2 regions of the Pseudarthrobacter sp. MDT3-1 genome follow, and region 1 is predicted to be linked to the other one. Evidence: predicted binding sites of a transcription regulator. Region 1 holds the regulator's gene; the other holds the start of a gene.
What was found. Region 1 encodes HrcA, which represses chaperone genes, less so after heat shock. Its sites were predicted from a motif close to TTNGCACTCGNNNNNNNCGAGTGCNAA; they were not measured.

Region 1 (9,529 bases):
TCAGCCTGCGGGTGGATATACAGCTGTTCGAAAACGTACCGGGACAGTGACACAAGCTCCGCTTCATCAACCTGGATGCCGGACTCGTTGTTGACCTCAATGCTCACGCGTTTTCCCCCCGCTTTTCCCGGCTCACCGAGTGTTTCACCTTGTTCCGCTGGAGATCGTCCCAGAGACTGTAGGCACGCACGATGTCACCCACAAGACGGTGGCGGACCACGTCAGTGGAGTCCAGGATGGTGAAGTTCACGTCCTCGATTCCCTGCAGGATCTCCTCCACGATCCGCAGACCTGAGCGTGTGTCGAAGGGAAGGTCCACCTGGGTGACGTCTCCGGTGACCACCATTTTGGACCCGAAGCCCAAACGCGTAAGAAACATCTTCATCTGTGCCGGTGTGGTGTTCTGCGCTTCGTCCAGGATGATGAAGGCGTCGTTGAGCGTGCGCCCCCGCATGTAAGCCAGCGGCGCCACTTCGATGGTCCCGGCGGCCATCAGGCGCGGGATGGCCTCGGGGTCCATCATGTCGTGCAACGCGTCGTACAGCGGGCGCAGGTAGGGATCGATCTTGTCGCTCAGGGTGCCCGGCAGGAATCCCAGCCGTTCGCCGGCCTCGACGGCAGGCCTGGTCAGGATAATACGGCTGACTTCCTTCTGCTGCAGCGCCTGGACAGCCTTGGCCATCGCGAGGTACGTCTTGCCCGTACCTGCAGGGCCAATCCCGAAGATCACCGTGTTCGCGTCAATCGCGTCCACGTAGTTCTTCTGGTTCAGGGTCTTGGGCCGGATGGTCTTCCCCCGGCTGGAGAGGATGTCATGGGTGAGGACGTCCACAGGGTTCTGCAATGACTGGCTGCGGAGCAACGAGACGAGCTGCTGCAACACCGCGGGGCTGATGACTGTGCCACGGGCCACGAGACCGCGAACTTCATGCAGCAGCCGCATGATGCGGGGAACTTCGTCGGCAGGGCCGCTCATGGACAGTTCGTTTCCACGGACGTGGAAGTTAACGGACGGGAACTGCTCTTCTATGTAACGCAAGGCCTCATCATGGCTGCCGAGCGATTGGACCATCTGATCGGAGTTGTCGAAGAGAACCACCTCCGTCCGAACACCGGGAAGTGAATGGGGGAATTCTCCGGCGGCGCGTTCAGTATTGAGCCGGCGCTTTCCGTTCGCTGATTCAGTCATGGTGCTGGCCCGCAGGCCCGTGGTCTCCTCCAGTTCGAAACTTAAATGCCGCCGACTGCTGCGTGGACGGGGCTGTTGCCGAGCACGCCGGAGCCAGCGGAGTCCTTCCATCTTACGCCAGGCGGCGCCTCCCAGCAGCGCCCGGTGGTCTCCGGCAAGGGCTCCCGTCACCGGCCTACTGCGGGACGGTCGGCGTCATTAGGTATCAACTTCATATCGGGCTCATATCGTTCCCGTTGCAGTTGCGCCGCCCGCCCGTATTCGGTCCTTTTGGCGGGGCTGGCTATGCGATGCTGGAAATCAAGGCCGTCGGGGGGACCGGCTCCCGAGGCCCAGGCCTCACCATTTCACCGCCAGGAAGGACAGGGCCACGAGAATGCCGGAAACAGCTACCCCCCTCACTTCCAAACGCGTCGCGCCGCGTTTTCGTCCGCAACGTTTCCTGGGCCTGCTGCCAGCATTCCTCCTTCTCACCGGTTGTATCGCGGAACCCAGCCCTGAGCCCAACCTGACGGCAAACTCCAGTGCTGCCGCCACCGGCTCCCCCGGAGCACCTTCCACCAGTGCGCCCCTGGAAACTACACAGTCCTCGAATAAGGCACCGGTCTACTGGATTGGCCGAAGCAACAGCAACGTGTTCCTATACCGGGAGTTCCGGGACGTGCCGGAGCAGGAGAATCCAGTGACCCGCGCCCTGCGGGCCATGATGTCCGAGAAGCCGCTGGACCCGGATTTCTTCACGCCTTGGCAGGATCCCGAGAAACTCGCCTCGTCCATCTCCGGCAAGAACGTCATTACCGTCGACGTCTCGGAGGATGCCTTTAACAGCAATCTCGACGCCGACATGGCCGGCCGCGCCATTCAGCAGCTGGTCTTTACCGCTACGGCAGCGGCTGCGAGTTCCGGCCTGATCGATTCCGGCCAGCAGATCCAGGTCAGGATCCTGGTGGATAGCCACACCGATTACGTTGCCTTCGACCACGTCCAGCTTGGCGACCCCATGTCCCGAGCTGCCGGAATGGTGGCGCCCGTGTGGATCATCGATCCGCAGGAAGGGACTGATTTGGCCGGCGGAAGCGTCAAGATCACCGGCCGCAGCACCGTTCCGGGCGGTAAGCTCCGCTGGCAGATCCTGCGGGCCGAAGCGAACGGGAACAAGGCGCCCTACCTGACCGGGGAGACCACTGCAGCTGCCGAAGCCGCCCAGTCCGGAGTCTTTACGCTTGCCCTTAGCCTGTCCTCGGGGAGTTACGAGCTCCGCGTTTCGCAGGTGGATGCGGCCGGCACCAGCCAGGAGCTGAATGTGGATACGCGGAACTTCAACGTCCGGTAGCAGCATGCGCAGCAGGCGGCCTCAGGATACCGGGGCTGTCCAGCGTCCCAGTACATCGCTCGCCAGAACAACCGCTGCCGGTCCGGCCGTGGATGACCTCAGGACGTGGTGTCCCAGGAGCGCCGTCACGGCGCCGGCGTCGCAAAGCCGGGTGACTTCGCGAGGACTGATTCCGCCTTCCGGGCCAACGATGAGCAGAATTTCCAGGGGTCCGGCGCCAGCCTGGTTGCCCTGCCATGCTTCCAGGACAGACCGGAGCGGCCGGACCGCGTCTTCGTGCAGGATTACGGCCAGATCCGCTGCCGCCACGGCCGCCCCAAGGCCTGGCGTTTCGACGGCGGCGCGCACCTCGGGGATCCAGGCGCGGCGTGCCTGCTTGGCGGCGGCAGTGACCACGGACTGCCATTTTGCGTGGGCCTTGGCCGCGCGCTCACCCTTCCAGCGGACAATTGATCGCTCGGACTGCCAGGGAACTACGGCATCGATCCCGAGTTCGGTTGCCGTTTCCACGGCCATTTCATCGCGGTCCCCCTTGGCCAGGGCCTGCACCAGCACCAGCCGGATATCGGGCCGGTCCTCCACCACGAGGGCGGAGCATTCCACGGTGAGCTCCGCGGGCGACGCCGAGACAACAGTTCCTGTCAGCCGCTTTCCGGCGCCGTCGGCAATGTCCACTGCTTCTCCGGGAGATAGCCGTTTTACGGTCACGGCGTGGCGTGCCTCCGGCCCTTGAAGGACAAAACGGGCACCGGGCACCAGCTCGTCCAGCGACCCGGCACCGCTGAAGAAAACGGGATTGCTCACCGTTACAGGTTACCGAACCGGTCCCGCAGCTTGGCAAAGACGCCGCCGCTGGCAGCCAGCTTGCCTTCCGTGAACTGCTCGCCCCGCAGCTTCGCCAGCTGCCGCAGGAGATCCTCCTGCGCGGCATCGAGCTTGGCCGGCGTCTCCACCTGCAGATGGACCATCAGGTCCCCGCGGCCGTAACCGCGCAGGTGCGTCACGCCGAGTCCACGGAGCGTGATGATCTCTCCGGACTGCGTCCCTGCCTTGACGTCGATTTCCTGCAGCCCGTCAAAGGTTTCCAGTGACAGCTCGGTGCCCAGGGCGGCGGCAGTCATCGGGATGTGCAGCGTTGCGTGCAGGTCGTCACCGTCGCGCGCGTAGGTGGCGTCGTTGTTGACCCGGAGTTCCACGTACAGGTCCCCGGACGGTCCGCCGGCCGGGCCTGCTTCGCCCTGCCCGGAGAGCTGGATCCGGGTGCCTGTGGCAACACCGGCCGGCACCTTGATGGTGAGCGACCGCCGGCTGCGGATGCGGCCTTGGCCGCTGCATTCGTTGCAGGGGTCCTTGATGACCGTCCCGAAGCCTTCGCAGCTGCCACACGGGGCCGCCGTCATGACCTGGCCCAGGATGGAGCGAACCGCCCGCTGGACCTGGCCGCTGCCGCCGCAGATATCGCAGCGCACAGGGTGGCTGCCTTCGCGGCAGCATGACCCGTTGCAGGTGGGGCAGGTGACGGCTGTGTCCACTTCGAGTTTCCGGTTGACGCCGAACACGGCATCGCGGAGTTCGATCCGTACACTGATCAGCGCGTCCTGGCCGCGGCGGACCCGGGACGCGGGGCCGGAGGTGCCGCCGGCCCCGAAGAACGTGTCGAAGATGTCCTGGAACGCGAAGCCCTGGCCGGAGTATCCGCCGCCGCCGAACCCGTTGTCGGTGCCGTTCTCATTGCCGGTGGTGTCATAGATCCGGCGCTTCTGCGGGTCCGAAAGTACCTCGTAGGCATGGGTCACGGCCTTGAAGCGGTCCGATGCATCGTCCCCGGGGTTTACGTCCGGGTGAAGAGTGCGGGCCAGCTTGCGGTAGGCCTTCTTGATCTCTTCCCCGGTGGCTTCCGGCGAGACTCCGAGGACGTCGTAGTGGCTGCTCAAAGTTCGTATCTCTTCCTTGTTGTACTGCCGGCAGCCGGGCTGCCGGCACTGCTCTTCGTGCCTGGACCGCGGTGCTGTTACGGACCCAGAATTCTTGAAAGGTAACGGGCTACTGCCCTGACGGCGGCCATGGTGGTGGGATAGTCCATCCGCGTAGGGCCGAGCACACCGATCTTGGCAGTGCTGTCTGGTCCGTAGCCCGTGGCCACCACGGAGGCTTCCGCGAGCCCGTCGTACGGGTTTTCACGCCCGATGCTGACTGCCACGCCCCTCGGATCCTGCGCCATGTCGCTCAGGAGGCGCAGCAGGACAACCTGCTCCTCGAGCGCTTCCAGGACCGGCCCGATACTGAGCGGAAAATCCACATTGGAGCGGGCGAGGTTCGCCGTTCCGGCCATGACCATGCGTTCCTCCCGGCTGCTGTGGGCGAGCGTTTCCAGCCCGTGGGCCAAGGCCTGGGCCGCCGCGCGCTGGCCCGGGCTGACGGACAAAACGACTCCCGGCAGCGAGGGGGTCAGCCGGCTCAGCGAGATGCCCGCGAGTGATCCGAGGAAGTGTGACCGCAGCGCGGCGATGGCGTCGTCGCCGAGGTCCTGGCCGATGTCGATCACGCGCTGCTCGACCTTGCCGGTGGTGGCGATGAGGACCACCAGGACCTGCCGGGGCGCGAGCAGGACGAATTCGATGTGGCGGATGGTGGCGCGGCTCAGATGCGGATACTGCACTACGGCGACCTGGTTGGTCAGCTGCGACAGCATCCTGACGGTCCTGTCAAGGACGTCGTCCAGATCGTCGGCGCCCTCCAGCAGCGACTGGATTGCACGCCGTTCCGCATGGGAAAGCGGCTTTACCGCTGAAATCTGGTCCACAAACAGCCGATAGCCTTTGTCTGTGGGGATCCGTCCGGCGCTGGTGTGCGGGGCCGTGATCAGGCCGTCGTCTTCCAAGGCCGCCATGTCGTTGCGGATGGTGGCACTGGACACGCCGAGGTGGTGGCGTTCCACGAGCGCTTTTGAACCTACTGGCTCGCGGGAGTGCACATAGTCCTCCACGATGGCGCGCAGTACTTCGAGTTTGCGCGGCTCGCTCATATTCCACCTCCATCCGTGGTCACTGCAGGGTTAGCACTCGACATGCCTAAGTGCTAACAGTCTAATATGAGTCACCCCGTTGTTAGCATTGGTACCGCTCCGGGCGAAATTCCGGGCCAGGATCTAGCGGCAAGGCGGAATCAATCCATGCAGTACCAGAACTGGGGTCCGCAGGAGATCACCGCGCCTGTGAGAAGCGAACTCCCCGAGGTCCCCGTGGAACGTGGCATGGTTCTCGAAGACGCCCAGTCAGGCTGGGTGGGAGCGGTGACCCGGGTGGAGAAGTCCGGGGGCATGCATGTCGTGGCCCTCGAAGACCGGCGCGGCAAGTCCCGGTCCTTCCGGCTGGGCTTCGGGTTCCTCCTGGAGGGGCAGCCCATCCGGCTCGTTCCCCCGGCGCCCGGGCAGGCCGCCCCCGTGGCCGCCGGCCGGACGGCGTCCGGCTCGTTCCGCGTGGCCGGCCAGCGCGCCCAGGTGGCCAAAGCCAGCAGAATCTGGGTGGAGGGAAAGCACGACGCCGAACTCGTGGAAAAAGTCTGGGGTGACGATCTCCGCGTAGAGGGCATCGTCGTCGAGCCTTTGCATGGCATTGATGACCTGGCAGGGGCGGTGGCCGCATTCGGTCCCGGTCCAGGGCGGCGGCTGGGGGTCCTGGTGGACCACCTGGTGCCGGACTCGAAGGAGTGGCGCATCGCGGCTGCCGTGATGGCCTCCCCCGGCGCGGTGGGGAATGTCCTGATCGTCGGGCACCCTTACGTTGACGTGTGGCAGGCCATCCGGCCCGCTGTACTGGGCATCGAGCAATGGCCGGTGGTGCCGCGCGGGCAGGACTGGAAGACCGGAATCCTGGCAGCGTTCGGCTGGCCGCACTCCACCAAGGAAGACATCGGGCTTGGCTGGCAAAAGCTGCTGGGCGCTGTCCGCAGCTACGCGGACCTGGAAGCATCACTCCTCGGGAGAGTGGAGGAAGTCATCGACTTCCTGACGGTGCCCTGACACCGGATCCGGCTCCTGGCGGCAGCATTTGGTGGCTGAACCAGTATTCTTGGTACTGCGGAGGCTGCCGTTGCTTCACTCCGGCATTCTCCAACCCAGCACCATTGCACTTTCGAAGGAAGAAAACCGTGGCACAAAACGCACGCGAGCACCGGGACGACCACGGCGGCCAGGGCCGTTCCGAGTACCAGGGCGTTCCGGCTAACGCGCTGCCCCTGACGGCCAGCGAAGACCGCCAGTGGGCCACACTGGCACACTTCGGCGGGATCCTCGGCTGTGTTCCGTCACTGCTGATCTACCTGATTTTCCGTGAGCGCGGGCCGTTTACCGCCCAGGAATCCAAGGAAGCGCTGAACTTCAGCCTGCCGCCCACCATCGCGGCGCTGGTGGCCAATCTCCTGGTGTTCATTCCGGTGGTGGGAAACATCTTCGCCGTCATCGCCACCCTGATCTGGATTGCCCTGACCTGCTTCTCCGTGGCCGCAGGTATCCATGTCAACAAGGGCCAGCCCCACCGTTACCAGTACAACCTGCGCTGGATCAAGTAGTCCCCACCGTCACCCTAAACCTCCTCCAGGGAACCCTGCGGGCGTGGGCCCACCAGCTTGTCCGGCAGGTCAGCCTGGCAGGATCCTTCGGACCACGGCGTCGGCCAGCAGGCGGCCCTTCAGGGTCAATACCAGCGTGCCGTGGAAGGCAGCCGGTGGCTCCACCAGGCCGTCGGCAATGAGCCCGGCCACGGCGTGACGGCCGTGGTCGCCCAGCGTTGACGTTGCCAGCCCCGACACGAGCCGGGCCTCAAGCATCACGCGCTCAACGTCGCGGGTTTCGGCGTCCAGCGTTTCCCGCCCGGCGGCCGGCGACAGGCCCTGAGCGAGCCGTCCGGCGTAGGCCGTGGGGTGCTTGACGTTCCACCACCGCACCCCGCCGACGTGTGAATGTGCACCTGGCCCGATGCCCCACCAGTCGTCCCCGCGCCAGTACGCGAGGTTGTGCCGGCATGCCTGCTCCGGCGTCCGGGACCAGTTGCTGACCTCATACCAGCTAAGGCCAGCAGCGCCGATCAGCTGGTCGGCGAGTTCGTATTTGTCGGCGTGGTCGTCGTCGTCGATTCCCGGGACTTCACCCCGGCGGATCTGGGCGGCCAGCTTGGTGCCGTCCTCAACGATCAGCGCGTAGGCACTGATGTGGTCAGGCTCGTAGGACAGTGCCGTCTCCAGTGAGAACCGCCAGTCCTCCAGGGACTCCCCCGGCGTCCCGTAGATCAGGTCCAGGCTCACGGCCAGTCCGGCATCGCGCGCCCACTGCACCACCTGCGGCACGCGGCTGGGCGTGTGCGTGCGGTCCAGGACCTTCAGTACATGGGGAACGGCAGACTGCATGCCAAAGGAAACCCGGGTGAAACCGGCATCGGCCAGGACCTGAAGGGATGCAGGGGTGACCGAGTCCGGGTTTGCTTCGGTAGTCACTTCGGCGCCGGGTTCCAGGCCCCAGTGCCCGACGGCGGCCGTCAGGATCCGCGCTAGGTCTTCCGCCGGGAGCAGCGTGGGAGTGCCGCCGCCGAAGAAGACTGTGCTCAGCGGCCGGTCCGGGAGACCCGAGTTCCGCAGGACTGTGGCGGCAAAGTCGACTTCGGACACGGCCGTGGTGGCGTAGGCGTCCTGTGACGCCCCGCCGCCCAGCTCGGTGGCCGTGTAGGTGTTGAAGTCGCAGTATCCGCAACGAACAGCGCAGAACGGGATGTGCACGTACAGCCCGAAGGCCCGGTCCGCCGCACCGGCCACTGCCTGGGCGGGCAGCAGACCGTCCGACGGCGCGGGGTCACCGAGCGGAAGAATGCTAGGCATTGCAGGGGCCTCCGGTGTTGCCGGCCACTGTCATCACTACTTCTTGGCCTTGTCCTTGGACTCGTCGGTGGTCAGCGCAGCGATGAAGGCTTCCTGGGGGACCTCAACGCGGCCCACCATCTTCATGCGCTTTTTGCCTTCCTTCTGCTTCTCCAGCAGTTTGCGCTTACGGGAAATGTCGCCGCCGTAGCACTTGGCCAGAACGTCCTTGCGGATGGCGCGGATGCTTTCCCGGGCGATGATCCTGGAGCCGATGGCAGCCTGGATGGGCACTTCGAACTGCTGGCGGGGAATGAGCTCGCGCAGTTTGCCGGTCATCATTACACCGTAGGCATAGGCCTTCTCGCGGTGCGTGATGGCGGAGAAGGCATCCACCTGTTCGCCTTGGAGCATGATGTCCACCTTGACCAGGTCGGCCACCTGCTCGCCGTCGGCTTTCCAGTCCAGCGAGCCGTAGCCCCGGGTCTTGGATTTGAGGATGTCAAAGAAATCGAACACGATCTCAGCGAGTGGCAGCCGGTAGCGGATTTCGACCCTGTCCTCGGACAGGTAGTCCATGCCGCCAATAACGCCTCGGCGGCTTTGGCAGAGCTCCATGATGGCGCCCACAAACTCATTCGGCGCCAGGATGGTGGCGGCCACCATCGGCTCGCGGACCTCTGCGATCTTGCCGGAAGGGTATTCGCTGGGGTTGGTCACATGGACCACCTTCTTGTCCTCCAGCGTCACTTCATACTCCACGTTGGGGGCGGTGGAGATCAGGTCGAGATTGTATTCGCGTTCAAGCCGCTCCCTGGTGATTTCCAGGTGGAGCAGGCCGAGGAAGCCGACGCGGAAGCCGAAGCCGAGCGCGGCCGACGTTTCGGGCTCGTACACCAGTGCGGCGTCGTTGAGCATCAGCTTCTCCAGCGCATCGCGGAGCACCGGGTAGTCCGTGCCGTCCAGCGGGTACAGGCCGGAGAAGACCATCGGCTTGGCATCGGCATATCCGGGAAGGGAGACTGTGGCAGGCTTGGCAAGGTTGGTGACGGTGTCGCCGACCTTGGACAGGCGGACGTCCTTCACACCGGTGATGAGGTAGCCCACTTCGCCAACCCCAAGACCCTTGGAGGGGGTGGGCTCCGGGGAGCTCACTCCGA
Region 2 (20,301 bases), on a different contig from region 1:
GCTCATGCGGACCCGCGCATTGTCCGAACGTGGCATTGTCCAGGGATTTGAGGCGAAGCTCAGACTCTCGGCCATCGGCAGGTCCGTCCAGGCGCTTGTGGCCGTCCGGCTGCGGGCCCACGACAGGGACCAGATCGACCGCTTTACAGCCCGCGTTCCGCACCTGCCCGCGGTCCTCTCCACCTTCCACACGTCAGGCTCCGTGGATTACCTGCTGCACATCGCCGTTGCCAGCACCGAGGACCTACGGGACTGGGTCCTGGACAATCTCGCCACCGACCCCGTGGTGGGCCACACCGAGACCACCCTCGTCTTTGAGCACATCCAGGGGAACCACGGCCCGCTGCCGGACTAGCCTGTCCGCTGCAGCGCCGTCCGAAGCGTGACGGCGGACAGCGCCAGTGCGGCGGCGCTGCACAGCACCACGAAGCCCGCGACCGCCGTCGGCAGCCCGAACACCGCGATTGCCCAGCCCAGCCCGATGACCGGTACGGCGCTGCCCAGGTACGTGATGACATAAACCGTGCTGATGACCTGGGCGTGCTGTGACGATTCCACCTTGGCAGCCACATCATTGAAGACCGTCCGGAAGGCGACCCCCTGGCCCAGCCCCGCGCAGACGCTGGCAACGGCCAGCAGCAGCGGACTGCTCCAGGCGGCCGCTGCAGCCAGGAGCAGCACCGAGGCTCCCAGGACCGCCAGCCCCACGGGCACTACAAAGCGGCCCCGCACGGACAGCACCTGGCTCAGGGCGGAGGCGGCCAGCGTCAACCCGGCCAAGGCGCCGATCAACGGCCGTGAATCGGTCTGAATGATCGGGGCGAAATACGCCGGTGCCAGCGAGAGGCAAAATCCAAAGACGGAGAAGCTGAGGAAGCCGACGGCGGCCGCAAGCCAGAAAGCGCCCCTCGCCTCGGTGAATACCGAAGGCCGGCGGGGAGCCAGGACCAGGACCGGCCGACGGCCGACCGGAGGCTTGATGGCCGGCCGGGCCTGAAGCAGGTACAGCGGCACCAGCATTGCCGCCAGGACGAGCGAGTGAACATAGTACGGGGCCGTGGTGGGCCCGGGCAGCAGCGACAGCAGGCCGCCGATGACCGGACCGGCCGCCACGCCTCCCGCCGTCGCCAGCAGTGTGAAACGGGTGGCCCACTCCGGCCGGGTCGGGAGCAGTTCCCGCAGTGCGGCTGCGCTGGCACCCGTGGCCAGGGCAACGGCCACACCCTGAAGGGCCCGTCCGGCAGAGAGCGCCACCAGGTTTTCGGCCTGCGAGAAGACCCAACTGCCCGCCAGTCCGGCGAGTACAGCCAGGATGAGCGCCGCCCGCCGGCCGATGTGGTCCGACCAGTGCCCGGCCAGCATCAGCGTTGCCACCAGGGCCAGGACATAGCTGGCAAAGGCCGCCGTGACGCCGAGTGCCGAGAGGCCAAGGTTTGCCTGGAGCAGCGGATACAGGGGCGTGGCCAGGTTCGCACCGACCAGCAAGGTGAAGATGACGGCGCAGGCCATCGCCAGCCGTGCGGTGGTGGATGCATCCCAGCCCTGACGCCCGGCGGTAGCCGGACGCATGCGGAGTTCATTAAAGACTGTCATTGGCGCTGCCTTGGCGTCGACCGGGGAGGGAGGTCCTTGTGGGAGGCCGCCCCCGGGGGAAATTGATACCTATAGAATGCTTCAGAGGTGACGGTTTGGGCGCTTGTCCGTGAAACAATTGAGCAAAATACGCAATTCTTTACGGCGCCAATAACTGAAAGTGACAGTTTGCCTACCCTTGATCCCACTGACCTGAAGATCCTCCTGGAACTCATCCACGATCCCCGCATCCAGATCGGCGAGTTAGCCGAGGCGCTGGGGATTGCGCGCAACACAGCGCAGTCGCGGGTCCGGCGCCTGCTCCGGGCCGGAGTGCTGCACGACGGCGGCCGCGAGATCGACCTCGAGGCCGTGGGGTACGACGTCGTCGCCTTCGTTACGATCGAAGTGACGCACCGGGAACTGGACGGAGTCGTGGGCGCCCTCCGGCTGCTCCCCCAGGTCCTGGAGGTCCATGAGATCTCGGGGCGGGGTGACGTGTGGTGCCGTGTGGTGGCCACCGATACGCACAACCTGCAGTCCGCCCTCCGCCAGATCCTCCGCATCAAGGGCGTCATCCGGACCGAAACTGTCCTGGCTCTCCACACCCATATTCCTTACCGGACCGAACCCCTGATCAGGCGCCTCGCACAGGCCGTGCCCGGCACCCCAACACGGCCCAAGCAATTGACCGAGCGCGGCGGCGGGCCCGCCGAAGGCAGTTAGGATTCCAGCATGGATTGGCTTTCGCATATTTCACAGATCAACTGGCTCGCCGTGGCGCTGGCCTTCATCTCGAGCATGGCCATCGGCTTTTTCTGGTACATGCCGGCCGTGCTGGGCAAGCGGTGGATGGCCGCCATCGGAAAGACTGAAGAGGACCTCAAGAACATCAGCGGCGGCGCGGGGATCTGGGTTCCCATGATGGTCACCGCCGCCCTGACCGCCGTCCTGCTGGCTGTCCTGATCAGCAAGCTGGGCCTGGACAACGCTGTGGCGGGCGGCGGGTTCGCCCTGGTGCTCGCGCTGGTGTTCCGCGCCGGCGGGCACGTCATCCATAACGGGTTCGCCGGCCGCCGGACAACGGTCACCCTGATCGATTCCGGACACGACCTGCTCGCCATGACGGTGGCCGGCGCGATCATCGGGGCAATGTCCTGACGTGACCATCATCGACAATGCCGTCTACGTGGACGGCGTCCGCAGCGCGGAACCGGAGAGCCTGGAACAGACCTTCGAAACGCTCGCCGAGCACGGGGGCATGGCCTGGATCGGGCTATACCGGCCCACGGCGGCGGAAATGACGTCCGTTGCCACCGAATTCGGGCTGCACGCCCTGGCTGTGGAGGACGCCATCTCGGCGCACCAGCGGCCCAAGCTTGAGCGCTACGAGGACAACCTCTTTACGGTGCTCCGCCCGGCGCGGTACCTGGACGCCACCGAGACCGTGGAGTTCGGCGAGCTGCACATCTTCACGGGCCGGAATTTCGTGGTCACCATCCGCCACGCCGAAATGGCCGGCGTCGCCCGGGTGAGGCGCCGCTTGGAGGGCCGACCCGACCTGCTCCGACACGGCCCGGAAGCCGTTCTCTACGCGCTGCTGGACCTGGTGGTGGACGACTACGCACCGGTGGTGGCCGGGCTGGAAAACGACATTGACGAGATCGAGGACCAGCTCTTCAGCGGGGACACCACCGTCTCCCGCCGCATCTATGAACTGGCCCGCGAAGTGATCCAGTTCCAGCGCGCCATCCATCCCCTGCCGGACATGATGCAGCAGCTCAAGCGTGGCTTTGAAAAGTACGGCGTGGACTCTGAACTGCAGCACAGCCTGCGGGACGTCGAGGACCATGTGGAGAGAGTCATCTCGCGCGCCGATTCATTCCGTGATCTGTTGCAGAACGCCCTCACGCTGGACGGAACGCTGACCGCCAACCGGCAGAACCAGGCCAGCGCCGAACAGAACGAACAGGTGAAGAAGATCTCCTCCTGGGCGGCGATCTTCTTTGCACCGTCCTTCGTGGCCGGCGTCTACGGAATGAACTTCGACCACATGCCCGAACTCCACTGGGCCATTGGCTACCCGATGGCCATCGCGCTGATGGCCGGCACCGCAGGCCTGATGTACGCCATTTTCAAGAGGAAAGGCTGGCTGTAGGGCTGGCGGCTCCGGGGCCCCCGGGCTCCGCCGAACCTCAGGCGACGTGGAGTTCCACACTCCCGTGGCCTGAGTCTGCAGCGCTGAATACCAGCCGGCGGTTGGCAATCTTGTCGGTGAAGAAGCGGTCGTGGCTGACCACAACCACTGCTCCCGGGAAATGCAGCAGGGCGCGTTCCATAACTTGGGTACTGGAGAGGTCCAGGTGGTTGGTCGGCTCATCCAGCAGCAGCACCGAAGCACCCGAGAGCAGGCATTGGGCCATGGCCACACGGGCGCGCTGGCCGCCTGAGAGGTTGCCGATCTTTTGCTTGAGATCAGCTTCGGAGAACTGGAACATGGCAAGGAACCTGTTCACCGACTTCTTCGTCGCAGTCAGGGCCAGGCTGTCAGGCATCGCGTTGACCGCATGGGTGACCGTGTCGTCGTCGTCCAGTTCTTCCAGGACCTGGTTGTAGGAGACCATTCCGGCGCCCTTGGCCCAGGCCACGCTGCCTGAATCGGCTGGCTCTTCGCCGGTGAGTGCCCGGAGCAGCGTGGTCTTGCCACTGCCGTTGGATCCGATGACGGCGATGCGGTTGCCGCGCCCGATCTCGAAACTGAGGCCGCTGAACAGCGTACGGCCGCCGTAGGCCTTGCTCAGGGATTCCACCCGGCACAGGACATCCTTGACGTACAGGCCGCCGTAAATCTCCGTGATGATCTGGTCCACGGGCCGTGGCGCCCGGGACTTCTTGATCCTGGCCAGCTGGTTTGCCAGTCCCTTGCCGGCCGCCTTGGCCGCTTCCCGCCGGTCGGAGATGCCTTCGGCCTCGAAGGCCAGCAGCTCGGACTCGTGAACGAACTGGCTCTCCAGGCTCTTGAGCTTGAACTGCTTCGCCACCACGTATTCGGCGAAGTTTCCCGGGTATTCGTGGAGGTGGAAGTTCTCCACTTCGATGATCCGGGTGACAACGGAGTCCAGGAACTTCCGGTCGTGCGAGACGATGATCGCAGCGCCTTTGAAGGTCCGGAACCAGCCTTCGAGCCATTCGACGCCGGCCACGTCAAGGTAGTTGGTGGGTTCATCAAGCAGGAGGACGTCCGGGGCTTCCAGCAGGATCTTTGCCAGCGCTGCCCGGTTCCGCCAGCCGCCGGAGAGTTCATCGATGGCGCAGGTGCGGTGGTGGTCGCTGAAGCCGAGGGTGGTGAGCACTTTATCGATGCTGCGCTGATAGTCCCAGCCATCCAAACGGTCCATCGCCTCAAAGAGTTCCGACTGGCGGTGGATCAGCTCATCCAGCCGCGCTGCGTCGGAGGAGTCGGCGGCGATGGCCGCGTCGATGCCGGCAAGTTCGGCTTCGATCTCCTTGACGTGGGCGAACAGGCCGTCCAGGACCTCCGCTATGGTGGATTCGCCGTTCAGCTCCGAGAACTGGGAGAAGTAGGCGGCCTTGGTTCCGAGCTCGACGGCTACGGTCCCGGAATCGGGAGCCACCTGGCCTTGGATCAGCTTCAGGATGGTGGACTTGCCCGAACCGTTCTTGCCGATCAGGCCAACCCTGTCCCCGGCTTCAAGCTTGAAAAATGCTTCGCGGAGAACCTGGGTTTTGTCAAAGCTCACGTTGACGTCGTTCAGCCGGATCAAACTCATTGATGGTGTCCAATCCAGTGCTAGCTAACTGCGGGCCTGGGAAACACGGTTCTGGCCAGACAGATGATGTGTGGAGCTAAGGAGATTCGAACTCCTGACCTCTTCGATGCGAACGAAGCGCTCTACCAACTGAGCTATAGCCCCGGAACAGTCCGTGTCCCCGGGAAGGAACGGCGGTACCGGTGACCTTAGGCTACAAATTTTCGTCCCGCATTGCGAATTGACACTCCGCGCCCGCACTGACGACCGGGGCTCGTGCTGCTTGGGCGAACCTCGCGAGGTATCAGGCGCGGCGGCGCTGCAGGACGTCGTCGAGGTTGCTCAGGGCGCTCTGCGCCTTGGTGAGGGGCTTGGCGGCAGGCGCGGCGGGCGTGGCTGCGGTAACGCCCTGCTTCAGGGACGGCTTACCGACGGCTTTGGGCGCCTCGGGAAGGTCAAGCGGCTGGGGCGCCGGACGTTCGGCCTTGGCGGCCTCAACGTACACCGGCTTTGGCACGTCCACCGGTTCCCAGGTTGTGTCGGCCGGCGCCAGCGAAGCGGCGGCGGCGCTGGCATCTCCGGCGGCAACGGCGACGGCCAGTGCGGCTTCCCGGAGTTCCATCGCTGTCAGCGGCTTTGGCTTCGGCTTGGGCTGGTGGGCCTCTGCGTCAAAGAGCCGGCTTTCCGGCCGGGCTGCCGGACGCGCCGCGGTGTCCGTGGCGATAGATCCCTGACGCCGCACGGGGGCACTCATCGCTGAGCGGAACGCTGCGTTCACTTTGGCTTTGCGGTCACGCACAGCCAGGAAACGCAGCACGAAGACGGCTGCAATGGTGGTGGCAAGGCCGGCGACCGGCAGCAGGGCGCTTCCGATTCCGAACGGCAGAAGAACACCCGAAACAAACGCGGTCAGCAACGCCAGGACACCAATGAGGGCGATCCCCGTCCTGCCATAGCGGATCCGGAACGCGCCGCCCGTCGTAAAACTGCCGGACGTTTCCGTTGCGGTCTCGGGGCTCTTCCTGATCTCCATGGCTTTCTCCTGCTGGGCGGTGATGTTCAGTACCGTCCCGGCTCTCGGGTCCGATGATTCAATGGCTGGTACTTCCGCCAGGAAGTCGCCAGCGGCCTGGGCCTGGTGCCGGCGGTTCCGCAGAACGTAGGGCGCAACCCATACGATCCAGAGCACAACGGCAACCACAAGGATCACTGAGCTGCTTAGGGGGAAGTCCACAATCAAAACCGTATGAGCATTAGGGCAGCCGCCCCCGCATTAGCCACGGTGTGTCGCCGGCAACGTGGCAATTCATTGGATTTATGACCTTGGAAGTACCCATGCCGGGTTCAGGTCCGGCGGGTCAGGACCGGGACGCGAGCCACGGGGCGAGCAGCCCCTCCGGGACCTCGTCAGCGGTCAGCGCGAAGGACCGGTGGTCCGCCCACTCGCCGTTGATGTGAAGGAAGCGTGGACGGTAGCCTTCGTCGCGGAAGCCCAGCTTCTCAACCACGCGCAGGCTGGGGCCATTCTCGGGCCGGATGTTGATCTCCATCCGGTGCAGGCCCATTGCTTGGAAACAATGGTCAGTGGCCATGGCCACCGCCGTGGGTGCGATGCCGTGACCGGCGCGCGCCTGGTCAACCCAGTACCCCAGAGTCGCCATCATGGCCGAACCCCACACAATCGAGGAAACAGTCAGCTGGCCAACGATGACCGGGGCGGCCAACCTGGGTGTGCGCTCAGTGATCAGGAACGGCAAGGCCGTCCCCTGGGCGGCCTGGATTTTCAAGGACCGCACCATCTGCCGGTAGTCAGGCAGGGCACCGCCAGGTGCCGGATTGGATGCTTCCCAGGGCGCCAGCCACTCGCTGTTGCGCCCACGGACCTGGGTCCATTCCTTCTTGTCCCGGTACCGGATGGGGCGCAGGATCAGGTCGCCGCATTCGAGTGTCACGGGCCAGATGGGTCCGGGGCGCACGGCAGTTATTTAGCGAGGCCGGCCGTGAAGCCCGGCAGCCACTCCCGCAGACCGGGGCCAAGGTCGTCGCTGTCAATGGCGAGCTGGACGCAGGCCTTGAGGTAGCTGAGCTTGTCACCGGTGTCGTAGCGGCGGCCGCGGAAGACCACGCCGTAAACTCCGTAGCCGTCACCTTCGCCGGCTGCCAGTTCCTGCAGGGCGTCGGTCAGTTGGATTTCCCCGCCCCGGCCGGGGCCAGTGTGCTCGAGTACGTCAAAAACTGCGGGGTGGAGGACGTAGCGGCCAATGACGGCCAGGTTTGAGGGCGCCTCGTCCACGCTGGGCTTTTCGACGAGCTTGTTGATCCTGACGTAGCCTTCACCGTCGATCTCCTGCACGTCGGCACATCCGTAGGCACTGATCTGGGAGGGCTCCACCTCGATGAGGGCCACCACCGATCCGCCGGTCTTGGACTGGACTTCGATCATGGTGCTGAGGAGTTCGTCCCGCGCATCGATCAGGTCGTCGCCCAGGAGGACTGCAAACGGTTCGTTGCCGACGTGCTGCTTTGCACGCAGTACTGCGTGGCCCAGGCCGTTGGGGTCACCCTGGCGGACGTAGTGGATGTCACCGAGGTTGCTGGCTGCCTGGATGGACTCAAGCTTCGCCAGGTCGCCCTTGGCTTCCAGGGTGTCCTCCAACGAAGGAACCCTGTCGAAGTGGTCCTCCAGGGCACGCTTGTTGCGTCCCGTGATCATCAGGATGTCGTTAAGGCCAACATTGACAGCCTCTTCAACCACGTACTGGATGGCCGGCTTGTCCACCACCGGGAGCATTTCCTTGGGCATGGCTTTTGTGGCCGGCAGGAACCTGGTGCCGAGTCCGGCAGCGGGAATAACGGCCTTGCGTACTGTCTGCTGAGTGGTAGTCACTGGACTAATCTAACGGAGGGGCTGACCATTCAGTAATTATTGGTGGCTCCTGAGCCGGCGCGGCGCAGACGCTGCAACGGCCACCCTAACGGCAGAGAAGGAGCGGCATGTCCCAAGGAAGTAGCGAAGCCAAGGCGGACATCCGCGCACGCCATCGTGCGCGCCGCGCCGCGACGGACGCCACCCAGCGCGACGCGGCCGGTGCCGCCCTGGCCGTCCACGGCGCCGCATGGGCCGAACAACTGACCGGTGGGACGCCGTCGACTTTTTGTGCCTACCTGGGCGTGGCCCCAGAGCCGCCCACGCTGCCCCTGATCAGCGAACTCCACCGCCGCGGCCACACCATCCTGCTCCCTGTCTGTGAACCCGGCCGCAGGCTGAGCTGGACGTACTGGACCCCCGGCGTCGAGTTTGTCCGCAGCCGCTATGCACCGGTGCTGGAACCTGCTGGACCTCGCCTTGACCTCGGCATCATGGCGTCCGTTGCTGCCCTCTTCATCCCCGCCACGGCCGTGGACAGGGACGGCAACCGCATCGGCCAGGGCGGCGGCTACTATGACGTGCTGCTGGCCGCCCTGGCCGGGGACGGCCTCGAGATCCCGTTTGCGGCCGTCGTCTTCGAATCCGAGCTGCTTCCGGCCGGAAGCATTCCCGCCGAAGACTTCGACCGGAGGGTTCCGGCCGCGCTCACGCCCTCAGGTTTGATCCGGCTGCCGGACCCGGCCTGAGGCAGGGCTACTTTCCGGGGTGATAGAATTGGCACTCAGGCCCTGCGACTGCTAATGGACAGTTTCCGCTCAACGCAGTACAGGACCTCTCGTTTGCCCCCGAGGAGGATCACCAGTGCCCACTTATGCTTACGCCTGCAAGGATTGCGGCCACGCCTTCGACGTTTTCCAGTCGTTTACCGACAGCACCCTGACTTCATGCCCGGAGTGCCAGGGCGCCTTGCGCAAGAAGTTCAACAGCGTGGGCGTGGTCTTCAAGGGCTCCGGTTTCTACCGGACCGACTCCCGGGATGCAAAGGGAAGCACCGTTTCGGCTGCCCCCTCCGCCCCCGCGGCCGCACCGGCGCCGGCACCTGCCACCGCCGCTGCGGCCAGCTGACCTCCGGTTAAAAAGACGTACGACGCCGGCGGCACAGTTGTCCACATAGGCACCTTCGCTCCTGTCGGACGTGGTTGCCGGTACGTAGCGTGGTTCGCATGCCCGCTACCCTCTTTCGTTCCAGCCGCGGATCCGCCCCGCCGGGACTCCCGGTCCGCCGCCCGCTCCCGTCAGCACGCTCGCGGGGCGCGGGTGGCCACAGGCTGTTGTCCTTGCTGGGCCGGAACCGGCGCCTCGCAATAGCGCTCCTGCTCTGCCTTGCTGCCGGGATAACGGTCCATCAGCTCACTCCCCCGCCCGCCGATACGGTCTCGGTGTTGGCGGCGGCGCGGGATCTCCCCGCAGGCACGGCCTTGACAGCCACGGACCTGACGGCAACGAAGATCCCGCCGGGGATGCTCACTGCCGGGTCTATGTCCGACACCGGTGACGCCGCGGGAAAGCAACTGGCAGCCCCGTTGCGGAAGGGCCAACTGGTGACGGACTCCCTGCTGCTGGGTCCCGGTCTCCTGACCGGAACGCCACCGGGCTCCGCTGCCGTGCCCTTGAGGATGGCCGATGCTTCCTCCATCCAGCTCGTATCGCCCGGGCAACTGGTCAACGTGGTGCTGACCGGGGCGAACGGCTACGACCAGCAATCCCCCTCAGAGGTGCTGGCTTCCTCCGTTCCCGTCCTGTGGACGTCAGGACAAGGCGGCAAGACGGGTCAGTGGTTGGGCACCGGCGAAACCGACGGGCTGATCGTCGTGGCAGCAGCCCCGGAGCAGGCTGCCCGGCTGGCGGGGGCCTCCACACAGGGTAAGCTGTTTTTCGTCCTGGTGGGACCCGAGGGCGGGGCCGGGTGACGCCGCTGCAGACTGGAGGTCAGCCCCAGTGCGGCGGCTTGTTTTCCTTCAGCCATGCGTCGTGATCGTTGTCGGGGCCATCGCCCCAGCGCTTCGGATCATCCTCCGCAGCCTTGTTGGGCAGGATGCCCGCGGCCCCAGGCAGCTGGCGCTCCGGCACAGCCGCGTTCCCGTTTCGTGCGTCGTCCGCCTGGTCGTTACCGTGTGTATCTGCCTGATCGGCGTTCCGTGGGGTCACAACAACCGCCTCCTCACTGGCCAGGCGTCCGGCCTGGTCGTCGTTCCCTTCGTTTCCTTCGCTCGCAAGCGCGAGCGGGTCCATGTCCTCGTCAAAGAACCCGCCCGAGGCCGTGCCCCGTCCGGGCGGCAGAACATTCTCAAGGCCCAGGTAACCCGCGATCCGGTCCGCGCAGGCGGACGGGTCCGTGAAGACTTCGATGGTCCACAGCGGCATGTACCGCCAGCCCATCCGTTCCAGCAGCTGCGGACGGAGCCGGCTTCGCTCACGGACACTCATGGTGCGGTATTGCTCCGTGCCGTCCGATTCTATGGCCACCGGCCGCGGAATCTCGGCGTCGTCCTGACCCATGGTGCTGAGCGGGTCTGCTGCGGTCACCACGTCAATCACGCCGTCGTACTGGTGCCAGACGCGGGCGCCGCGGGCACGCAGCCGGTCACCAAGATCGGCGACGAGGGGATCGGCCCCAAGCGCCTGCTCACTGGCGGCGGCACGCGAGGCCGGAGTTCCGAGATCAGTCTTTCCCGCAATCTCACGGTTGAGGAGCTCGTAGAAGTCCACCGCGCCGTAGGACAGCCGCGTGTGATCGAGGTCTTCGGGCTGGAAACACGTCAGGACGTGGAGTGAACGCCGTGCACGCGTCATCGCCAAAGCGAATTTTTCCCGCCCGCCCTCAGCGGACAGGGGTCCGAAGTTGTGCAGCGCCCGGCCGTGCGGAGTGCGGCCAAAACCGGGTGAGAAGATCACGTGGTCACGGACCAGGCCCTGCGCCCGCTCAAGGTCAACCACCCGGAACGACTCGGATCCTGCGCTGAAGAAGCTGGCCAGGCCCGGGTGGTTCGGGAGCTGAAGACGAATGGACTCACCGATCCGGGCAGCATGGCGAAGGCTGGCGGTGACCACTGCCAGCGATGTGCGCGGCCGTGTCCGGGCGTGCTCAAAGACCAGCTGCACCACCCGGTTGACCTCGGCCACCACGGATTCGACGCCTTCGTGGTCGGCACTGGGCAGTCCGGTGCCGTCGGGAAGGTACTCCACCAGGAGCGCCCTATCCAAGCCCGTGGCGGACTGTCCCTCGGGGAGCCTGCGGAGGGCGCCGTCGTAAGAGTTCTTGCTCAGCTGCAGGACCAGGTCCTCGTCAACCGCGCGGTAGACAAAATTCAACCGCCAGACAGGCAGGATGGCAGACAGCGCCGAGAACGCGCTTTCGACGCGCTGGTGGGCCGCTTCACCGGCGGCCAGCCGCTCAACACCCACAGTGAACGTCCGGGGGCTGGCAATCTTGTCATCACCGAAAGCAATGACCTGCCTGGCGCGGGCGATGGCGGGCAGGACGGCCTGCAGCGACGTCGCTTCGGCGTCCAGGATGACCACGGCGTCGAAGCGCTGTTCGGCCGGCAGGAGCCCGGTCATGAGGTACGGGCTGACCGACCAGACCGGCACCAGCATGGGGACCAGCTCGGCGGCCTGGGCCGTCAGCGCGGCGAGGGTAACCCGGCCGTCCTTAAGCAGGCTCCTGAGGAGTTGGGCCTGGCGCGGGTGTTCCGCAAGCGCGGCCCGCCACCGGTCGGACAGGTCCCAGCGCAGGCGCGCCGCGCCGCTGGCAATATGGGCGTTGTCCGCGAGCCGGTATTCGGCCTCAAGCTGCCGGAGTGCGTCCCCGTCAGACATGGCCAGGTAATCGTCGCCGCTGATCATCGCTTCCAGCGCGGACTGCCACCAGGCCAGCTCAAGCTCGGCTGCGACGGACTCTGCGGGAACCTCCCGCTCCGCAAGATCGGCGAGGAGCTCCCCCAGGCCGTGCTCGCGCATGTTTTCCACAAGCAGCGTGCGCTCGGGCAGCGTTTTCAGCGTGTGGGTGTCGGCCACGAGCCGCTCCAGCCGCTCCATGAGTTCCTCATAGCGGGCCGTTGCCAGCGACCCGCCGGCCTGGGTGTGCCGGAGGGCTTCACCCAGCTGGGTCAGCTCCCGGTCCAGCGACCGGTACATCACGTTCATTTCGGCAAGGCCCGAGGGGACGGCCGGATGGCGCTGCGAGGTGGCGTAGCCGGACCAGAGGGCACGCTGGTCCTGCACCAGCACCAGCGAGCTGTGGAGATCGGTGATGTGGACGCCCGGACGGACGTACTCCTTCGCGACGCGGCGAAGGCGGGAACGCTGCATGGAGGCCATGTCGACATTCCGCTCCCGGCGCCAGGCGGAGGACGCCGTGGCGGAGATGAGATCGTTGACCGGCCTGTCGAAGATGTCCGGTGTGAACTTGTCGAGGCTTTCGCGGACAGCCACGAGGAGTTCGAGCTGCTCCCCCCACTCCGAGAAGGACGTGCCAAGCCGGATTTCGGCATGTTCGGCCACGCTGTTCATCCGGTCGCGCAGGACAGGCAGGTTCCTGGCCACTGACCGGGCGAGTTCCTGGGCCTCCTCGGTCTCCTTGCGGGTGAGCAGCCGGGCGCCGTGCCACGGGCTGGTAGTGGAGGCGCGGCTGAAGCTGCCAAGCTCGGCAGCGCGGCGAAGCCTGCCGGCGAGCTCGTTGCGGTCGCGGATGCTGTCCAGCACACTGCGCTTGAGCCGCACCGTGGTGGCGGGGGCGGGGTGGATGGAGGTCAGCTCGGCCAGTGACTGCATGGCCTGATACGGCGAGCAGCCCCAGCGCTGGCGCACGTTATGCAGGGACGCCACGTGGTCCATCAGGGCGTGCCGGTGCTCGGTGAGGGTCCGGTGGAGGTTCCCCAGCTGCGGTTCGAGTGACTTTTCGTTCCGTACGATGGCCCGCACCAGCTGGGCCTTGAGCTGCTGTGGTGTGGCTGTGCCGGAGAGCTGGAACAGGATGGATTCAAGTCCCAGCGATTCCAGTTGTGCCGATACTTCATTCAGGCTGGCCCGGCGGTCACCCACCACCAGGACTGACCGCCCAGCGTCCACCAGTGCACCGATGGTGTTGATGGCCGTCTGGGTCTGTCCCGTGCCCGGCGGGCTGCTGACCACCAGCGAGTCTCCTGCGCGGGCGGCATCAATGACGTACTGCTGGTCCGGATCGGCATCGAGAAGGAGGAGTTCGTCGTCCGGGTGGCGCGCGTCCACGCTCGGGAAGCGGGAGGGGTCCGGCGCGGGTACATCAATGACTTCACCGCTGGCCGCCTTGGCCAGGGCGGTGACCAGCGGGTTGCCCTCATTGATCCAGGGGTCGTCCAGGTTGCCGGAGAGGTCCGCAAAAGTGGACACCAGCAGATTGTGCTGGGCCTCGGCGCCATGGATGGGCCGGATGAGGGTTGCAAGCTTATCCAGGACAGGCTGGGGATCGAAGCGTGCGGTGCTGTACGCGAGGCGAGTCACGGCGTTGACGTCAAAAACAATGCCATGGATGGTCTTCAGGTGCCGGACAAGGGCCGGGTTGATGTTGGCCTGCTCGGTGAGCTGCAGTTCGTAGTCGTCCTCACCCGGGCGGACCGTGAGCGAGATTGCGGTGAGCATCACCGGCGCGGAAACCCGCTGGGGTTTGCCACCAACAGCGGAGGTCCACACAACGGTGCCTGCGGAAAGGTAACCGGCATCTATGCCACGGTCATTACCGAGTTCGAAGATTTTCGAGCGGATGTTCCGCGATGCCCGGGCCGCGACGACGTACTGCTGGTGGTCGCGGATGAGTGTGGACAACCGTGTGCGGCGGCCGGCCATGAGCTGGGCCAGACCTGACGGGTGCGCATGGGTCAGGTCAATGGAACCTTCGGGGGTCTTGGTGAAACGCAGCATGGAGTCTGCCCCGGTGACGGGTTTAAGCCCGGACAGCCATTTTCCGAGCTCCTCAGAACCCTCCGCGTGGCCTTGACCAACTGACACTACTGCCTTCTTTTCTGCGTTTGCACGTGACGCCCTGGACCATACCGGCATACTTTCGAGCGTAGCCGCAAAGGAGCCGGGATGAGAGACCGCAACACTGGATCAGGCCAAATTGCGGCGGATTTCAACGGATGACAGCAATGGCCGGCCTCCGCTGACGGAGACCGGCCACTCACACTGTTATTCCCACTCGATGGTTCCCGGCGGCTTGCTGGTCACGTCCAGCACCACGCGGTTGACGCCTTCCACCTCGTTGGTGATCCGGTTCGAAATCCGGGCCAGGAGATCGTACGGCAGGCGGGACCAGTCCGCCGTCATGGCGTCCTCGGACGAAACGGGGCGGAGCACAATCGGGTGGCCGTAGGTGCGGCCGTCACCCATGACGCCCACACTGCGGACGTCGGCCAGCAGGACCACAGGCATCTGCCACACCTCGTTGTCCAGCCCGGCGGCGGTCAGCTCGGCACGCGCGATGGCGTCCGCCTTGCGGAGCAGATCCAGTCGCTCCTGCGTGATGTCGCCGACGATGCGGATTCCCAGGCCGGGGCCGGGGAACGGCTGGCGGCCGACGATTTCCTGCGGCAGGCCCAGCTGGGCGCCGACGGCGCGGACCTCGTCCTTGAACAGTGCCCGGAGCGGTTCCACCAGTTCGAACTGCAGGTCCTCGGGAAGGCCACCGACATTGTGGTGGCTCTTGATGTTCGCAGCACCTTCCCCGCCGCCGGATTCGACGACGTCCGGGTACAGCGTGCCCTGGACCAGGAACTTGATCTTCTCGCCATGGGCCGCGGCCTCGGCGATGATGGCCAGCTCGGCCTCTTCGAACGCGCGGATGAACTCGCGGCCGATGATCTTGCGCTTGGTTTCCGGATCGCTGACGCCGGCCAGGGCGGACAGGAAGCGCTCCTGCTCGTTGGCTACATACAGCTTGACGCCCGTGGCGGCAACGAAGTCGCGTTCCACCTGCTCGGCTTCGCCTTCGCGCAGCAGGCCGTGGTCCACGAACACACAGGTCAGCTGGTCACCGACGGCCCGCTGGACGAGTGCCGCTGCAACGGCGGAGTCAACGCCGCCGGAGAGCCCGCAGATAACCCGGGCGTCGCCGATCTGCTTACGGATCCGGTCCACCTGCTCCTCGAGGATGTTCCCCGTGGTCCAGTTGGGCTCCAGCTTTGCGCCCTTGAACAGGAAGTTTTCCAGCACCTGCTGGCCATAGGCCGAGTGCTTGACCTCGGGGTGCCACTGCACGCCGTAGAGGGCCTTCTCTTCGTTGGCGAAGGCAGCCACTTCAGCGCCGGCCGTCGTCGCCAGCACTTCGAAGCCTTCGGGCGCCTCGTGCACGGAGTCGCCGTGGCTCATCCAGGTGTTCTGGTGCTGCGGCATCCCCTCGAGGACGGAGCGGCCCTCGCCGAGGATGGTGGTCTGGGTGGAGCCGTACTCGCGCAGGCCCGTCTTGTCGACCTTCCCGCCCAGGGCGTTGGCCATGGCCTGGAAGCCATAGCAGATGCCGAAGACCGGGATTCCGGCCTCAAAGAGGTCGGCGCCGACGGAGGGTGCCCCGTCCGCGTAAACGCTGGAGGGGCCACCGGAAAGGATGATGGCGGCGGGGTCCTTGGCCAGGAGCTGCTCGGTGGTGAAGGTATGCGGAACCACTTCCGAATACACATTCGCTTCCCGGACGCGGCGGGCAATCAGCTGCGCGTACTGGGCACCGTAGTCAACAACCAGCACCGGCTTCTGGGAAGTCTGGGATGCAGTGGGAGTAGTCACCGTACTAGCCTACTTTGCGCGGTTGCCCCGCCGCACATTCAGGACCGTGGGTGTGACGCAGTGAACGTCCGACGGCGGGACTCCCCCACCGCTGCAGCGTTCAGTACCGCTGTGCGGCCTGCGGGTTCGCGGCCAGTTCGGCTTCCACCTCGGCGTGCAACTTCTTCTCCACCACGAAGGACAGGAACGGCACCACGCCGCCCAGGGCCAGAAGGACGAGCTTCGTGAACGGCCACCGCATCAGAGTCCAGAGGCGGAAGTTGGAGATCAGGTACACCACGTACATCCAGCCGTGGACGATCAGCACGGCGACGGAGATGTTCGCACCGCCCACCACGCCCTTGGGCTCGGCGTCGGCGAAACCCAAGCCGAACGGTTGGCCCGTGACGGCGTTGGTGCCACCGGCAAACAGGTACTGGCCAAAGGCGTAACGTGCGATGAGTTCGGCGCAGAGCAGCAGCAGCATGGCGCCGGTGAGGTACGCCAGCACCTTGTAGAACTTCAGGGCGGAACGGATCTGCCGCTCGGTACCGCCGAAGCGGCGCTTCTTGCCCTTGCCCTGCGGAGAATCCTGCTGGACGGCCGGTTTCGGTTCGATCATGGCTTTACCTTTTGTTGGAGCTGTTCAGAAGTTGCTGGGGTGGGCGCTGTACCCAGGTGAGGATCGTCGTCGTGTTCCTCTTCGAGGTCCCGCCGATAGTCGTCCTTGACCAGGCGCCACCAGATAAACAGGGCGAAGCCGGCGAACACCACCCATTCGAGCGAGTAGAAGAGATTGAGCCAGTTGACCTGCTGCGCGGGCGGCTGGGGGCCGATTTCCAAGGGCTTCAGGGCACCATCAACCGCCGCGGCGGACAGGTCGGACCCGGACGCCAGTTCGGAAGCTGCGGCCACGAATCCCGGGTACATGCTGACGTCCCAGTAGTTGATGAGTTCGGCAACAGACACGGCGGAGGCGCGGCCGGCTTCCGGTGCGGTGGCCGGCAGCGGTGATTCTGACGGCAGCAGCCGTCCGGTCAGGTTCACAACGCCCGACGGCGGTGCGCCGGCGTCGTCGGGATCCGCCACCCAGCCGCGGGCTACTGGAATCCAGGTCTGGGGTGAAGCAGCGACGCCGGTGAGCGCGGGCGCTCCGGTCACGGCGAAGGCGGAAACCACCCAGTAGCCGTTCGCACCATTCTTCAGGCGGCCTGGCACCAGGACCTGTTTTGCGGGGTCGTAGGTTCCCTCGGCGGAGACCATCTGGTCTGACACTGAACCGGGGAAGAAGACTCCGGGCTCAAGCGTCTCCGTCAGCATCCTGACGTCCTCGGTGGCGGGACTGACCACAACTTCGGGCTGCGTGGACCGACCGAACTGCCACTGGCTGAGCAGGACAAACACCCCTGAGACCGCGATCGCGAAGACCAGGCCTGCGATCCATCGGGGCTTAAGGGCTGTTTTCCACACGTGTTAACCGTACTTCGTTCCTCTGTAGAACAACTAAACGACCAGGTACGTCCCGGCCTTGGAGTGGGGCAGCAGGGTCCCTACGTGGCGACGGAGTCGACACGAAAGGGCCTGCCCCACTCAATGGTCGAAGAACACCAGGCTGGAGTTGATGAGCTCGGCGATGACTTCGGCATCGTAGGCCCGCCGCAGCGACTCCCGGAAGGACTCCTTGGACAGGGAGCGAGCCAGGGTGGCCAGGACTTCCAGATGATCGGAAAACGAGCTTGCAGGGGTGGCGATCAGCAGAATAACCGTGGCCGGACCGTCGGCGGCACCGAAGTCCAGGGAGTGGCCGTACTTGGTGATGCCCACGGCGATGGACGTCCGCGAGACGAACTCGCTGCGGGCGTGCGGGAGCCCGATCCCGCCCGGCAGGCCGGTGGCGAGCTGGTGTTCGCGGGCGTTGACGTGCTCCAGGAACCGCGGCAAGTCCGTGACCCGCCCGGCGGCGAAGAGGCGTTCTGCCAGTTGCGCCGCGGCGTCCGACTTGTCCGTTGCCTCCAACTCCAGAATCACCAAATCGGAGGTGGTGAGATCGGCATCGTACCGGTCAAGTGGTTCCGCCAAGGCGTGTCCCTTCAGTCAGGAGAATTGCTGGTGTGCGGTGCCGCCTCAGCGCAAAGGGACGATGTCCTCCACGCCCAGCCGTGCGGCGTCGGCGGATTCGTCATCCGGCTGCTGCTGGCTCAGCCGTTCAGCTTCAACGCGTGCTATGTAGTGCTTTATTTCGCTTTCGCGCTGCACATCGCTCCAGCCAAGGACTTCGCCCATCAGTTTAGCGACAACCGGCACCGCCGACACGCCACGGTCCCAGGCCTCGATGGAGATGCGGGTCCGCCGGGTCAGGACGTCATGGACGTGCCGGGCGCCCTCGTGGGTTGCGGCGTAGACGGCTTCGGCCTGCAGGTAGTCGTCAGCACCGGGCAACGGCTCCGCCAATTCAGGATTCCGGGCGATGATGTCCAGCACCTCCGGAGTCATGGACCCGTAACGGTTGAGCAGGTGCTCTACCCGGGCCACGTGCACGCCGGACTCTTCAGCGGTCCTGCTCCTGCGGTTCCATGCAGCCTTGAAGCCGCTGGCACCGAGCAGCGGGATGGTTTCGGTACAGCTCGCCGGGACCCGCTCATCCATGGTGCGGGTGGCCTCGTCCACGGCGTCCTTGGCCATAACCCGGTAGGTGGTCCATTTGCCGCCGGCCACCACCACCAGGCCCGGTACGGGGTGGGCCACGATGTGTTCACGGGACAGTTTCGCCGTGGAATCGTTCTCCCCCGCCAGGAGCGGGCGCAGTCCGGCGTAGACGCCTTCAACATCCTCCCTGGTCAGCGGGCGTTTCAGGACCCGGTTGACGTGCTCGAGGATGTAGTCGATGTCCTTGCTGGAGGCCGCCGGGTGGGCCTTGTCGAGGTTCCAGTCGGTGTCCGTGGTGCCGATGATCCAGTGCCGGCCCCACGGAATAACGAACAGCACGGACTTTTCGGTGCGGAGAATCAGCCCCACCGTGGACTGGAACCGGTCGCGGGGCACTACGAGGTGGATGCCCTTGGACGCCCGGACCTTCAGCTGCCCGCGGTCGGTGACCATGGCCTGGGTTTCATCGGTCCACACCCCGGTGGCGTTGATGACCTGCTTGGCTTTGATGTTGAATTTCGAACCGTCTTCGTGGTTGACCACTTTGGCCCCCACCACGCGCTCACCTTCACGCAGGAAGTCCACCACCGCCATCTGGTTCACCGCATGGGCGCCGTAGTGCACCGCCGTCCGGACGAGGTTTGCCACGTACTTGGCGTCATCCACCTGGCCGTCGTAGTAGCGGATGGAGCCCACAAAGGCGTCTTTTTTCAGGCTGGGGGCGGCCCTCAGCGTGCCCCGCCTGCTGAGGTGTTTGTGGAACGGCACGCCGCGGCTGTGCCCGCCCGTAATGGACATGGCGTCATACAGGGCGATCCCGGCCCCCACATAGGGCCGTTCGAAGAACGGTTTGGTCAGCGGATACAGGAACGGCACCGGCCGGGCCAGGTGCGGGGCCAGGACCGAAAGAATCAGGCCACGTTCGTGCAGCGCTTCCTTAACCAGCCCAAAATCCAGCATCTCCAAGTAGCGCAGGCCGCCGTGGATCAGCTTGGATGACCGTGACGACGTGCCGGCGGCCCAGTCGCTGGCCTCCACGATCCCCACGGTGAGGCCGCGGGTCACGGCATCCAGCGCCGCACCGGCGCCCACGATGCCGCCGCCGACGATTAGGATGTCCAGTTCGTTGCCGGGTTCCGAGGTGGCCCTGAGCCTGGCGATCGATGCTTCCCTGGCCGCAGGCCCCAGGACCCCGCCTTCGTTTGGAACAGTGTTCACGGAACGCCTCCCTTGCCGCTGCTGCCGGTGGTAAAACCACAGTACTTCCTTGCCGCACAGTTGGGCAGGGCAGGTTCCACGAGGGAGGCGCTCCGGACGACGTCAGCGGCGTCGGCCGCCCGTCAGTTAGAGGCCGTCAGTTACCCGTGTACGGAGAAACTACGACGTCGACGCGCTGGAATTCCTTCAGGTCCGAATAGCCGGTGGTCGCCATCGAACGGCGGAGTGCGCCGATCAGGTTGGATGTGCCGTTGGTGTGGTGGCCGGGCCCGAAGAGCACCTCTTCGAGAGGTCCGACGGTGCCGACGTTGGCGCGGTCTCCGCGGGGCAGTTCGAGGTGGTGGGCCTCCTGGCCCCAGTGCCAGCCCTTGCCGGGTGCCTCTTCGGCCCGGGCGAGGGCGCTGCCCAGCATCACGGCGTCGGCGCCCATGG

Region 2: a site for HrcA is predicted at 8,986-9,012, ahead of ACX80X_RS02470 (FmdB family zinc ribbon protein). Genes of this name have one in related genera too.

Annotation. Positions count from the first base shown of each region.
Region 1 is NZ_JBTNDX010000003.1:253,966-263,494, forward strand. It holds gene ybeY (rRNA maturation RNase YbeY) at 1-107, opposite strand, end outside; gene ACX80X_RS03845 (PhoH family protein) at 104-1,189, opposite strand; gene ACX80X_RS03850 (GerMN domain-containing protein) at 1,566-2,522, shown strand; gene ACX80X_RS03855 (16S rRNA (uracil(1498)-N(3))-methyltransferase) at 2,544-3,326, opposite strand; gene dnaJ (molecular chaperone DnaJ) at 3,329-4,456, opposite strand; gene hrcA (heat-inducible transcriptional repressor HrcA) at 4,534-5,547, opposite strand; gene ACX80X_RS03870 (DUF3097 domain-containing protein) at 5,695-6,543, shown strand; gene ACX80X_RS03875 (DUF4870 domain-containing protein) at 6,672-7,091, shown strand; gene hemW (radical SAM family heme chaperone HemW) at 7,161-8,390, opposite strand; gene lepA (translation elongation factor 4) at 8,427-9,529, opposite strand, start outside.
Region 2 is NZ_JBTNDX010000002.1:230,944-251,244, forward strand. It holds gene ACX80X_RS02415 (Lrp/AsnC family transcriptional regulator) at 1-355, shown strand, start outside; gene ACX80X_RS02420 (MFS transporter) at 352-1,593, opposite strand; gene ACX80X_RS02425 (Lrp/AsnC family transcriptional regulator) at 1,762-2,298, shown strand; gene ACX80X_RS02430 (DUF1761 domain-containing protein) at 2,308-2,733, shown strand; gene corA (magnesium/cobalt transporter CorA) at 2,735-3,730, shown strand; gene ACX80X_RS02440 (ABC-F family ATP-binding cassette domain-containing protein) at 3,768-5,363, opposite strand; tRNA gene ACX80X_RS02445 (tRNA-Ala) at 5,435-5,507, opposite strand; gene ACX80X_RS02450 (hypothetical protein) at 5,647-6,552, opposite strand; gene ACX80X_RS02455 (GNAT family N-acetyltransferase) at 6,701-7,318, opposite strand; gene galU (UTP--glucose-1-phosphate uridylyltransferase GalU) at 7,324-8,229, opposite strand; gene ACX80X_RS02465 (5-formyltetrahydrofolate cyclo-ligase) at 8,337-8,957, shown strand; gene ACX80X_RS02470 (FmdB family zinc ribbon protein) at 9,073-9,336, shown strand; gene cpaB (Flp pilus assembly protein CpaB) at 9,435-10,181, shown strand; gene ACX80X_RS02480 (AAA family ATPase) at 10,201-14,307, opposite strand; gene guaA (glutamine-hydrolyzing GMP synthase) at 14,437-16,026, opposite strand; gene ACX80X_RS02490 (DUF3817 domain-containing protein) at 16,127-16,627, opposite strand; gene ACX80X_RS02495 (SURF1 family protein) at 16,624-17,475, opposite strand; gene ACX80X_RS02500 (PTS sugar transporter subunit IIA) at 17,596-18,084, opposite strand; gene ACX80X_RS02505 (glycerol-3-phosphate dehydrogenase/oxidase) at 18,130-19,869, opposite strand; gene ACX80X_RS02510 (GuaB3 family IMP dehydrogenase-related protein) at 20,006-20,301, opposite strand, start outside.